Regions from separate parts of the Paraburkholderia sp. BR10882 genome, predicted to be linked through region 2. Evidence: predicted binding sites of a transcription regulator. Region 2 holds the regulator's gene; each other region holds the start of a gene.
What was found. Region 2 encodes HrcA, which represses chaperone genes, less so after heat shock. Its sites were predicted from a motif close to TTAGCACTCNNNNNNNNNGAGTGCTAA; they were not measured.
Positions count from the first base shown of each region.

Region 1: the regulator HrcA is predicted to act here: its motif matches at 1,952-1,978, upstream of AB3X99_RS34080 (co-chaperone GroES).
Region 3: the regulator HrcA is predicted to act here: its motif matches at 2,116-2,142, upstream of rpoH (RNA polymerase sigma factor RpoH).

Region 1 covers NZ_JBFPKP010000021.1:50,316-54,477, forward strand. Annotated here, with positions in the region: gene groL (chaperonin GroEL) at 1-1,591, opposite strand, end outside; gene AB3X99_RS34080 (co-chaperone GroES) at 1,618-1,908, opposite strand; gene AB3X99_RS34085 (family 2A encapsulin nanocompartment cargo protein cysteine desulfurase) at 2,142-4,136, opposite strand; gene AB3X99_RS34090 (family 2A encapsulin nanocompartment shell protein) at 4,111-4,162, opposite strand, start outside.
Region 2 covers NZ_JBFPKP010000003.1:135,941-140,102, forward strand. Annotated here, with positions in the region: gene recN (DNA repair protein RecN) at 1-721, opposite strand, end outside; gene AB3X99_RS09900 (NAD kinase) at 816-1,727, opposite strand; gene hrcA (heat-inducible transcriptional repressor HrcA) at 1,988-3,007, shown strand; gene hemH (ferrochelatase) at 3,210-4,162, shown strand, end outside.
Region 3 covers NZ_JBFPKP010000008.1:266,413-270,574, forward strand. Annotated here, with positions in the region: gene AB3X99_RS21960 (cytochrome ubiquinol oxidase subunit I) at 1-647, opposite strand, end outside; gene cydP (cytochrome oxidase putative small subunit CydP) at 634-936, opposite strand; gene rpoH (RNA polymerase sigma factor RpoH) at 1,125-2,060, opposite strand; gene AB3X99_RS21975 (nuclear transport factor 2 family protein) at 2,635-3,018, shown strand; gene leuA (2-isopropylmalate synthase) at 3,169-4,162, opposite strand, start outside.

The sequences.
Region 1 (4,162 bases), on a different contig from region 2:
GCGCCGCCTGGGCTTTGGGAGCCTCATGCACCGTGGCATCGGTCGTGAGCAATAGTCCCGCCACCGAAGCCGCGTTTTGCAGCGCCGTGCGCGTGACCTTGGTCGGATCGAGCACGCCCTTTTCGACCAGATCGCCGTATTCGCCCGTGGCCGCGTCGTAACCGAAGTTGCCCGTGCCTTCCGCGACCTTCGCCGCGACCACGCTCGCTTCTTCGCCCGCATTGCTCACGATCTGACGCAGCGGTTCTTCCAGTGCACGCAGCACGATCTTCACGCCCGCCGTCTGGTCGGCGTTCTTGCCCTTCAGGTCGAGGATCGCCTGACGCACGCGGATCAGCGCCACGCCGCCACCCGGCACGATGCCCTCTTCCACGGCCGCGCGCGTGGCATGCAACGCATCGTCCACGCGGTCCTTCTTTTCCTTCACTTCGATCTCGGTGGCGCCGCCCACCTTGATGACAGCCACGCCGCCCGCCAGCTTCGCCACACGTTCCTGCAGCTTCTCGCGGTCGTAGTCGGAGGTCGCTTCCTCGATCTGCACGCGAATCTGCTTCACGCGCGCCTCGATGGCGCCGGCTTCGCCCGCGCCGTCGATCACCGTGGTGTTTTCCTTGCCCACCTCGATGCGCTTGGCCTGGCCCAGCTCCTGGAGCGTGGCCTTCTCCAGCGTGAGGCCCGTTTCCTCGGCGACCACCTGGCCGCCCGTGAGGATCGCGATGTCTTCGAGCAGCGCCTTGCGGCGGTCGCCGAAACCCGGCGCCTTCACGGCCACCGTCTTCAGCACGCCGCGAATGTTGTTGACGACGAGCGTGGCGAGCGCCTCGCCCTCGATATCCTCGGCGATCAGCAGCAGCGGGCGCCCGGCCTTCGCCACCTGTTCGAGCAGCGGCAGCAGGTCGCGAATGTTCGAGATCTTCTTGTCGTGCAGGAGGATGAACGGATTGTCGAGTTCGGCGACCTGCTTGTCCGGGTTGTTGATGAAGTACGGCGAGAGATAGCCGCGATCGAACTGCAAGCCCTCCACGACGTCGAGTTCGTCGGCGAGCGACTTGCCGTCTTCCACCGTGATCACGCCTTCCTTGCCCACGCGATCGATCGCCTCGGCAATGCGCTGGCCAATCGACTCCTCGCCGTTGGCCGAAATCGTCGCGACCTGCGCAATCTCCTTGCTCGTCGTGGTGGGCTTGCTGATCTTCCTGAGTTCTTCAACGGCGGCCACCACCGCCTTGTCGATGCCGCGCTTCAGGTCGAGCGGGTTGAGCCCCGCCGCCACGTACTTCTGCCCTTCGCGCACGATCGCCTGCGCAAGCACGGTGGCGGTCGTGGTGCCGTCGCCCGCTGCGTCGCTCGTTTTCGAGGCGACTTCCTTGACGACCTGCGCGCCGATGTTCTGGAGCTTGTCGGCCAGTTCGATTTCCTTGGCGACCGAAACGCCGTCCTTGGTCACGACGGGCGCGCCGAAGCTGCGTTCGAGCACGACGTTGCGGCCCTTCGGGCCGAGCGTGACCTTGACGGCGTCGGCGAGCAGGTTCACGCCTTCGATGAGTTTGGTGCGGGCGATGTCGCCGAATACGATGTCTTTGGCTGCCATGATGACGTGCTCTCTCAGGTTCTCGCTTATTGATTGACGACTGCGACGATGTCTTCTTCGCGCAGCACGAGGAGTTCGTTGCCGTCCACCTTCACGGTCTGGCCCGCGTATTTGCCGAACAGCACGCGGTCTCCCGCGTTCAGGTCCGGCGCAATGCGGCGGCCGTCGTTGTCGCGGCGGCCCGGTCCCACGGCCAGCACTTCGCCCTGGTCGGGCTTTTCGGCGGCGCTATCGGGAATGACGATGCCCGAAGCGGTGCGGGTTTCCTGGTCGAGTCGTTTGACGATCACGCGATCGTGCAGTGGGCGCAGGCTCATGGGTGGCTTCCTTGCGGTTATCTCTCGGTTATTCGCGGTGAAAATGGCACTCGCCTCGTGCGAGTGCTGATGGAAAACCGAGTATAGAAAGCCGGCGCGCGCCGCTCCAATAACGGATTGGCAGATCGATATCTCACGAACGGGCTTATCGATATCGCGCGGAAGTGGAAAACGGAAAGGAGAGAGGAAAAGAGGAAGGGAGCGGCGTCAGGCAACGCCGCTCCGGGGTCGTGTTACTGCCGCGGCGCCAGACCGCGAACGACCGACACGAGCGCATCGACCTCTTCGCACGTGTTGTAGAACGCGAGCGAGGGCCGCACGGTGGCTTCCAGACCGAAACGGCGCAGAATGGGCTGGGCGCAATGATGCCCCGCGCGCACTGCAATGCCTTCGCGGCTCAGCGCCTGCCCCACCTCTTCGGTGCTGTAGCCCTTCAGCACGAACGACAGCACGCTGGCCTTGTCGCGAGCCGTGCCCACGAGGCGCACGCCCGGCACCGGCGCGAGCACGCTCGTTGCGTAGGCAAGCAGATCGTGCTCGTAACGCGCGATGTTTTCGATGCCGACGCGGCTCACATAGTCCAGCGCGGCGCCCAGCCCCACCGCATCGGCGATATTGCCGGTGCCCGCTTCGAAGCGCGACGGCGGCGGCTGGAACACCGTCCGCTCGAACGTCACGTCCTGAATCATGTTGCCGCCGCCCTGCCATGGCGGCATGTTTTCCAGCACCTCGCGCTTGCCGTACACCACGCCGATGCCGGTCGGCCCATAGATCTTGTGGCCCGAGAACACGAAGAAGTCCGCATCGAGCGCCTGCACGTCCACCCGCATGTGCGAAATCGACTGCGCGCCGTCGACCAGCGCCTTCGCGCCCGCACGATGCGCAAGCTCCACGATCTCGTCCACGGGCACGACCGTGCCCAGCGCGTTCGACACCTGCGTGACCGAGACGATCTTCGTGCGGTCGTTGAGCAGTTTGCGGTACTCGTCCAGCAGCACCTGGCCCGAATCGTCGACCGGAATGACGCGCAGCCTGGCGCCCTTGAGCGCGGCGAGCTGCTGCCACGGGACGATGTTCGCGTGGTGCTCGAGATGCGAGACGATGATCTCGTCGCCCTCGCCCACGTTCTGCACGCCCCAGGTCTTCGCGATCAGGTTGATCGCCTCGGTCGTGCCGCGCACGAACACGATCTCTTCGGGCGACGATGCATTGATGAAGCGCTGCACCGTCTTGCGCGCATGCTCGTACGCGTCGGTCGCTCTCGCCGCGAGCGTGTGCGCCGCGCGGTGAATGTTCGAGTTCTCGTGCGCGTAGAAGTACGCGAGGCGATCGATCACGGCCTGCGGCTTGTGCGTCGTCGCGGCGTTGTCGAACCACACCAACGGCTTACCGTTCACGCGCTCCTGGAGGATCGGGAAGTCGCGGCGCACCGCATTGACATCGAAAGGCGGATGCGCGCCGCGCAACGGCACGCCCTGGCTCACGCCTGGCGCCGCTGCCCGTTCGTCGAGAAAGTATCGCGCGGGGCCGCCATTTGCATCGTAGTCCCGACGATCGGGGGTCAGCAGGCCACGCAGCGCATCGTCGCCCGGCAAGCCGAACGCTTCGGGAGAGGCGAGCCCGTGCACCGGCACCTCGATATCGCGCGCCGTATCGCGCCAGCCGTTGCCCGCCGTTTCCGTGAAGTAGAACGGCGAACGCTCGCTCGTCGTGGCTCGCACTGGCTCGGACGGCTCGGCCACCGCGTAAGCCTGTGGCACGCCAAGCAGCGAGCCGCCCGCGCGCGGCTCCAGCGCCGGTGCGACCGTCACCGCGTTGTCGGGCAGTCCGTTCGCCGCCGCCGCGTGCGGCGCGAGCGCGGGTACGCGATTGCCGAGCGAAAGCACGTGCGTGGGCGCGGAAGGCGCGAGATTCAAGCCCGGCGCCTTGCCTTGCGGCGGCGCGAAGCCCGGCACGCCCGTGCCGGTGCCGCCCGGACCCGCGAGCGGTGAGCCCGCCGGCGCCGGATTGCTGACCGAGGCAAGTATCGGCGCGGCCGCGGGCAAGGCGGACGGCACGCCGCCTACCGCGCCGCTTCCTGCCGCGACGCCGGGCGCGCCTGCGCCGCCCGGCAACGTGCTGAAGAACTCGTTGGCGAGCCGCGCAAGCGTGGCGGGATCCGGCAGTCCGCCCGGCAACGGCGGATGCGCGATTTCCGTTGGGTTAGCGGTAGGTGTCAGGGTAGTCATGGTACTTGCCGATTTCCACGTCATCG
Region 2 (4,162 bases):
CCTCATCGGATTCCGATAACGCCGCGAGCGCGCCTTGTACGCCTTCGATCAGGTTGGCCGAGTTCGAAAGCCGCACGTGCTCCGCGTTCACTTCCTCCCATTCGCCCGGCTGCGGCGCGAGCTTGTCGAGCTCGGCGAGCTGCCACGCGAGGCGCTCGCGCTCGAGTTGCAGCTCGCGGTCGCGCGACATGGCGCTCTGCAGGGCGAGACGCGCGTCGCGTGCCTCGCGCCACGCGCGCGTGACGGTGGCGGCGAGATCCGTGAGGCCCGCGTGCGTGTCGAACAGTTCGCGCTGCGCATCGGGGCGCATGAGCAGTTGGTGAGCATGCTGGCCGTGGATGTCCACGAGCATTTCGCCCAGCTCGCGCAGTTGCGCGAGCGTGGCGGGCGTCCCGTTGATGAAGGCGCGCGAGCGCCCGCCGCTGTCCACCACGCGGCGCATCATGACCGTGTGCTCGCCGTCGCCGTTCGTGAGCGCCTGCTCGTCGAGCCAAAGCGCGGCATGCGCGGGCACGTCGAACTCGGCGGTGATGTCGGCGCGGGCCTCGCCGGTGCGCACGACGCTCGCGTCGGCGCGCGTGCCGAGCGTGAGGGCGAGGGCATCGATCAGGATCGACTTGCCCGCGCCGGTTTCGCCGGAAAACACGGTGAAACCGCTATCGAATTCGAGGTCGAGCGCGGCGACGATCACGAAGTCGCGAATCGAGAGATGGCGAAGCATGGCGTCTGGTTCTGCTTTTTGGGTTGGCTTTGATTACCGTGGGACTGCTGGCTGCATGGCAACGCACCCGCGCGCTTCACGCCAGGACGCGGGTTTAGTCCTCCGGATCGCCCTGCAGCAAGGGGTGCTCGTTCCAATGCAGCTTCTTGCGCAGCGTGCGGTAGTAGCTATAGCCGACCGGGTGCAGGAAGGGCACCGTGTGGCGCGAGCGGCGCACCTCGATCACGTCGTTCAGTTCCAGCGCCGTGAACGACTGCATGTCGAAGTTCACGTTGACGTCGCGGCCCGCCACGATCTGGATGCTTACCTTGCAGTCGTCGGGCAGCACGATCGGGCGGTTCGAGAGCGCATGCGGCGCGATCGGTACGAGCACGATGCCTTGCAGCTGCGGATGCAGGATCGGCCCCTGCGACGAGAGCGCGTAGGCGGTCGAGCCCGTGGGCGTCGCGACGATCAAGCCGTCGGAGCGCTGGTTGTACATGAAGCGGCCATCGACGTTCACGCGCAGTTCGGCCATGCCCGAAAAGCCGCTACGGTTCACGACCACGTCGTTGAAGGCGAGCGCGTGGTAGATCGGGTCGCCGTCGCGGGTGATGCGCGACTCGAGCAGCGAGCGCTCCTCGCGCTCGAACGAGCCCGCGAGCAGTTGCGGCACGACCTCCTGCATCTCGGAGAACGCGATGTCGGTAATGAAGCCGAGCCGCCCGTGGTTGATGCCGATGAGCGGCGTGCGGTAGGGCGCGAGCTGGCGGCCGATGCCGAGCATCGTGCCGTCGCCGCCGAGCACGACGGCCACGTCCGCGCGCGCGCCGATTTCGGACGGCTGCAGCGCGGGATAGCCTTGCGCGCCGATTTCCTCTGCGGTTTGCGCTTCGAACACGACCTCGAAGCCGCGCTTCGAAATGGTCTGGGCGAGCGCCGTCAGCGGCTCGGCAATGCCTGGCGTATTGCTGCGCCCAACGAGCGCAACCGTCTTGAACTGGCTCTGGATCTTCTGGATCTGCATGCCGGCATTACACCATAGTCAGGTCACGAAAAGAACCTGGCGCAAGCCGGGCACGGCCCGCCAGGCCTTGCGCGCCGCGCCCTCCCGCCCTAAGCCGGTGACACGGCGATGACAACGCGCGATGTGCCAGACGATGTGCCATGCAACATGCCCGGCGGTAACGGCCGAAACCGGGCCGCCCCACGCGGCGGGCCTGCCCGTCGGGCCCGACCTGGCGGCGCACTCGCGGCCAACCCGCCATTAGGCTAAAATTTTGAGTCATGCTAGATCCCCGCGCACAAACCCTCCTCAAGACGCTGATCGAGCGCTACATCGCCGAAGGTCAGCCGGTCGGCTCGCGCACGCTGTCGCGCTATTCCGGCCTGGAGTTGAGCCCGGCGACGATCCGCAACGTCATGTCGGACCTCGAGGAGCTGGGTCTCGTGTCCAGCCCGCATACCTCGGCCGGGCGTGTGCCCACGCCGCGCGGCTATCGCCTGTTCGTCGACACCATGCTCACCGTCGAGCCCAGTTCGGACGACGACGCGCTCACGCGGGCGGTAAAGACCACGCTGCGCCCCGGCGAGCCGCAGAAAGTGGTGGCGGCGGCGGCCAGCGTGCTCTCGAACCTCTCGCAGTTCGCGGGCGTGGTGCTGACGCCCCGGCGCAGCCACGTGTTCAAGCAGATCGAGTTCATGCGCCTGTCCGACAAGCGCATCCTGCTCATCATCGTGACGCCCGAAGGCGACGTGCAGAACCGCATCATGGCGACGCAGCGCGACTTCACGCCTTCCGAGCTCATCGAAGCCTCAAATTACATCAACGCGCACTTCGCGGGCCTGTCGTTCGACGAGGTGCGCCGCCGCCTGCGCGAGGAAATCGACGCGCTGCGCGGCGACATGACCACGCTCATGCACGCGGCCGTGACCGCGAGCACCGAAGAGCCCGAAAGCGGCGACACCTTGCTCATTTCCGGCGAGCGCAACCTGCTCGAAGTGGCCGACCTTTCCTCGGACATGGCGCGCCTGCGCAAGCTCTTCGACGTATTCGACCAGAAAACCAGCCTGCTGCAGCTGCTCGACGTCTCGAGCCACGCGCAGGGTGTGCAGATTTTCATCGGAGGCGAGTCGCAACTCGTGCCGATCGAGGAAATGAGCGTGGTGACGGCTCCCTACGAGGTGAACGGCAAGATCGTCGGCACGCTTGGCGTGATCGGACCGACGCGCATGGCGTACAACCGCGTGATTCCGATCGTCGACATCACGGCGCGCCTGCTCTCGCTCACGCTCAGCCAGAACTGAGCGCCGCATCGGGCACCGGGCATCGGACCACCCTCTTTCCGACGATCATCCCCCGAAAGGCGTGGCGCGCGCCATCGGCCGAATGGCCAACGTGCGGTGAGTCGCCGCGTCGCGGGTCCGGTTTGGCCCGCCAGGACCGCCCGCTATAATGCTTGTTTCATGCAACCGTTGCTGCGCATTCGCGCGGCGCCACTGATCGCCTATGCGTTTCGACCTGGAGCGGCCTTCGCAGTCCGCCGCGGCGCATCGCGTCGCCGTGCTGCTCATCAACCTGGGCACGCCGGACGCGCCCACGCCGCGCGCCGTGCGCCGCTATCTCGCGCAGTTCCTGTCCGATCCGCGCGTGGTCGAGATTCCGGCGCCGATCTGGCAGGTCATCCTGCGCACGCTGATCCTGCCGTTTCGCGGCCGGTCGTCGGCGAAGAAGTACGCGGCGGTCTGGACGCCCGAGGGTTCCCCGCTGCGCGTGCATACGCAGAAGCAGACCGACGGCCTGCGCCATCTGCTGCAAATCAACGACTACACGGTCCTCGTCGATTACGCGATGCGCTACGGCACGCCCGACATCCCGGCGATGCTGAACCAGCTCAAGCTCGCGGGCGCGGAACGCATCCTGCTCATGCCGATGTATCCGCAGTACTCGGCGTCGACCACGGCCACGGCGTTCGACGCGGCCTTCGCCGCGCTGCGCCGCATGCGCAACCAGCCGGAAATTCGCACGGTGCGCGGCTATCACGACCATCCGGCGTATATCGCGGCGCTCGCGGCCCAGGTGCACCAGTACTGGCACGCGCACGGCAAACCCAATTTCGCGGCGGGCGACCGCCTCGTGCTGAGTTTTCACGGGGTGCCGAGCCGTACGCTCGATCTGGGCGACCCGTACCACGACCAGTGCCAGCAAACGGCCGCGCTCCTTATGCACGCGCTGGAGCTAACGCCGGTCGAATGCCGGGTGACCTTCCAGTCGCGTTTTGGGCGGGCGCAATGGCTCCAGCCATACACGGCGCCCACGCTGCGGGAACTGGGCGCGGGCGGCGTGCACCGTGCGGACGTGTTCTGCCCTGGTTTCACGGCGGATTGCCTGGAAACCATCGAGGAAATCGGCATGGAAGTGCGCGACGAGTTCCTGCACGGCGGCGGCAAGGAGTTTCACCG
Region 3 (4,162 bases), on a different contig from region 2:
TCGACGTCGCGCCGGCGCAGCAGGTACCACGACGAAATGCCGAGCACGAACATCGACGCCGTCACATAGCCGGCCGAAACCGTGTGCACGAACTTCACCTGCGCGACGGGGTTGAAGATCACCGCGAACAGGCTGGTGAGTTCCATGCGCATGGTTTCGTAGTTGAACGACGCACCCACGGGGTTCTGCATCCAGCCGTTGGCGATGAGAATCCACAGCGCCGAGAGGTTCGAGCCGAGTGCGACGAGAAACGTGGTGAAGAGGTGTGCGCCTTTCGACAGGCGATTCCAGCCGAAGAAAAACACCCCGACAAAGGTCGATTCGAGGAAGAACGCCGCGAGCCCTTCCACGGCGAGCGGCACGCCGAAAATGTCGCCCACGTAGTGCGAGTAGTACGACCAGTTGGTGCCGAACTGGAACTCCATCGTGAGGCCGGTGGTGACGCCCATCGCGAAGTTGATGGCGAAGAGCTTGCCCCAGAACTGCGTCATGTCCTTGTAGATCTCCTTGCCGGTCATCACATAGACGGACTCCATGATGACGAGCAGCCACGAGAGGCCGAGCGTGAGGGGCACGAACAGGAAGTGGTAGAGCGCGGTGATGGCGAACTGAAGACGCGAGAGTTCCACCGATTCAATCGTGGGCATGACGGTCTCCTCGCGGGGGCGGCATGGTCGGGGATTGGGACAATGACGGCTTGAGCGCCGTAGACTCGGGCACGGCCAGGATGGCCTGCGCGACAGCGGCAGGCGGCATGCTCATGTCTTCTGCCTGCGGATGATTGAAGAACGCGTATTTGAGCGCCATCAAGAGGACGAGCTTGACGGCAAGAACGAGGGCAATATCGCGCGCGAAGGTGGGGCCGCGCATCCACTGGAGGATGCGCGTGCGCAGCAGCGACGATGTGCGCTGGCGTTGACCGGATGCCGGGATCATGGCGACGGGTGCCCTCGAACGCGTTACGAGGCCAGACCGCGGCGCGGCCTCTGGCTCACCACCTCGAAATCATCTTAGGGTGGAATCAGCGAGGCCGGTGCGAAGGTGCGCAGCGTGTGGTGCGCGCAAAAGAAAAACCCCGTTCGCGGGAACGGGGTTTTCGGTGTGCCGGTGAGACCTGGCGACGCTTACGCGTAGTCGGCGAGGGCGGTGCGCATCTTCTTCATGGCGCTCGCCTCGATCTGGCGAATGCGCTCGGCCGAAACGCCGAACTCGTCGGCCAGCTCGTGCAGGGTCGAGCCGCCCGAACCATCGTCGTCCACGTTGAGCCAGCGCGCCTCGATGATGCGGCGGCTGCGTGCGTCGAGCGCTTCCAGCGCGCTCGCAATGCCGTCCGACTGCAGGCGGTCGCGCGAACGTGCGGCGAGCACGGCGCTCGGCTCGCTGTGCGAGTCGGCGAGCCAGGCGATCGGGGCGAACGACTCCTCGCCGTCTTCGGTCTGGCCTTCGAGCGCGATGTCGGCGCCCGACAGGCGCGTTTCCATCTCCACGACCTCTTCGCGCTTCACGTTCAGTTCCTGCGCGAGGCCGTCGATCTCTTCCGGCGTGAACGACTGCAGGCCCTGCTTGTGGCTGCGCAGGTTGAAGAACAGCTTGCGCTGCGCCTTGGTCGTGGCGACCTTCACCATGCGCCAGTTGCGCAGGATGTATTCGTGGATCTCAGCCTTGATCCAGTGCATGGCGTACGACACCAGGCGCACGTTCTGCTCGGGGTCGAAGCGCTTCACGGCCTTCATCAGGCCGATGTTGCCTTCCTGGATCAGGTCGGCGTGCGGCAGGCCATAGCCGAGATAATTACGCGCGATCGACACCACGAGGCGCAGGTGCGACAGCACCAGGCGGCGCGCGCCTTCAAGATTGTTCTGCTCGCGAAACTCGGTCGCGAACTGACGCTCTTCTTGTGGCGTCAGCATCGGGATCCGGTTCACGGCCTGAATATAAGCGTCGATGTTGCCCAGCTGGCCGGGCAACAGGGAAGCATTCGCGAGCGCCAATGAGCCCCCGGCCTTGGCCGACGACGGGCTCAGCGTACTCGGAAGGGTCATGGTCATTGCGTTGCTCACGTAGCGAACTCCTCAGGAATCTTGCGAAAGTCAGACACCGACTCCACGGTGGATGTTAGCACTCTGAATCCCCGAGTGCTAATACTTGGAGTCTGTAGGGGCTTCAAGGTTCTTTGATTCCTATCGAAATGGTTGTATCGATAGATTACACTAAACGCCGGCAATCAAGCAGGGCGGGGCCCGGCGCCCGGCGCTGGCCTGCGCAAGGGGCAGGCCGAAGGAACACTCTAGTACGGGACAGCGTCCGGCGCGAAGTGCGCGGGAAATAAGGGGTGAAATCAGCGACGTTCGAGGGGCCGCGCAGCGCCAGGACCTTGTCACACAATCTGAGAAATAGACATCGGATAAAGCGGAAAGTGCTGCGCTGCGACATCCGGGCGCGGCCGCGGAGATGTCGCTACGCCAGGCGCAGTTCTCACCGGGCGCGTGGCGTATGCACCATAGATGGAGGCGATGTCTTTGATCGCAAGTATCCTTGTGCCAAAACCTGGTATAAATTTCAGCCAGACGTATGCAGAAATCTTCGGCGGAGATCTGCGCTCAGGCGCGGGCCAACGCGCAAGGGGCTCGAGCGATGGCGGCAAAACTGATCGATGCGATTCGCGGACTTGAGCGCGAGCGCTTTCGCGCGATGGTCGACGGCGACGGCACGTCGCTGGACCAGTTGCTGTCCGATCACGCGACCTTCGTCCACACCAACGGCAAACGCGAGACCAAGCAGCAGTTCATCGACGCGATCACGGCCGGCCGCCGCCGCTACCGCCAGATCGAGATCCAGTCGCAGGACGTGCTGCACGCGGGCAACGAGGCCTGCGTGGTCTCCGGCCGCGTGTTGATCGAGATGGAAGCGAACAACGGTGCGCTGCTCTTTCCGATTGCCTATACGGCGATCCAGACGCAGGAAGGGGGCCACTGGCGTCTGCTCGCATGGCAGGCGACGCGTTGCGCGATCGAGTGATGACCGGTAAGTCCACTCGCTGAAACGCCGTGTAGGCGCTTCAGGCGCACGCCGGCGGCCCGTTTTGCCGCCGGCGCTCAACAATGCCGCCGATTTCCCTGCTGAAACCCAAACTGCTTCGCGCACAGCGCGCGACACGCGCGAAAGGCGTCAGGCCGCCGCGCGCCGATCCACTTGCGGCCAGGCCGCGCGGTTCACCGCGCTGACCACTGCCGCGACGCACGCATGGACCGCGTCTTCGCCCACGCCGACGCCGTGGCGCAGCGGCTGGCCGCCCACGCGCGCGCCGACGAACACGGCCGTACCGCCCTGCGAGGTGCGCTCAGTCTCGAACGACGTGATTTCAATGTGCTCGCCGGCGAGTGCCGCGATGGCGGCGGCCACAGCTTGCGCATGTGCCTCATCGCTGCTCGTGGCAGCCGGCATGGCCACATCACGGCCTTCCCAGCGCACGCGGCCCGAACCGGCGTTGGCAACCGGCCCGCGCGTTTCGAAGTACTCACGCGCGAACAGTGCGCAGACCGCCTCGCCCGTGATCTCTTCGCCAGACGTATCGGCGACGGTCTGCACGGCGTGGCTGAACTCGATCTGCACGCGGCGCGGCGGCGTGAAGCCCATGCCGCGCTCGAGCAGATAAGTCGCGCCACCCTTGCCCGACTGGCTGTTCACGCGGATCACCGCGTCATAACTGCGGCCGAGGTCGGCGGGATCGATCGGGAGATACGGCACTTCCCAGACGGCGTCGGGCTGCTGCTGCGCGAAGCCCTTGCGGATCGCGTCCTGGTGCGAGCCCGAGAACGCCGTGAACACGAGGTCGCCCGCATACGGATGACGCGGATGCACGGGCAACTGGTTGCAGCGCTCGACCACGCGGCGCACGGCGTCGATGTCCGAGAAGTCGAGGCCCGGGTCGATGCCCTGGGTGTAGAGGTTCATCGCGAGCGTGACGAGATCGACGTTGCCGGTGCGCTCGCCGTTGCCGAACAGGCAGCCTTCGATCCGGTCCGCGCCCGCGAGCAGCGCCAACTCGGCGGCGGCCACCGCCGTGCCGCGGTCATTGTGCGGATGCACCGACAGCACGATGCTGTCGCGGTACGCGAGATTGCGGTCCATCCACTCGATCTGGTCGGCGTAGACGTTGGGC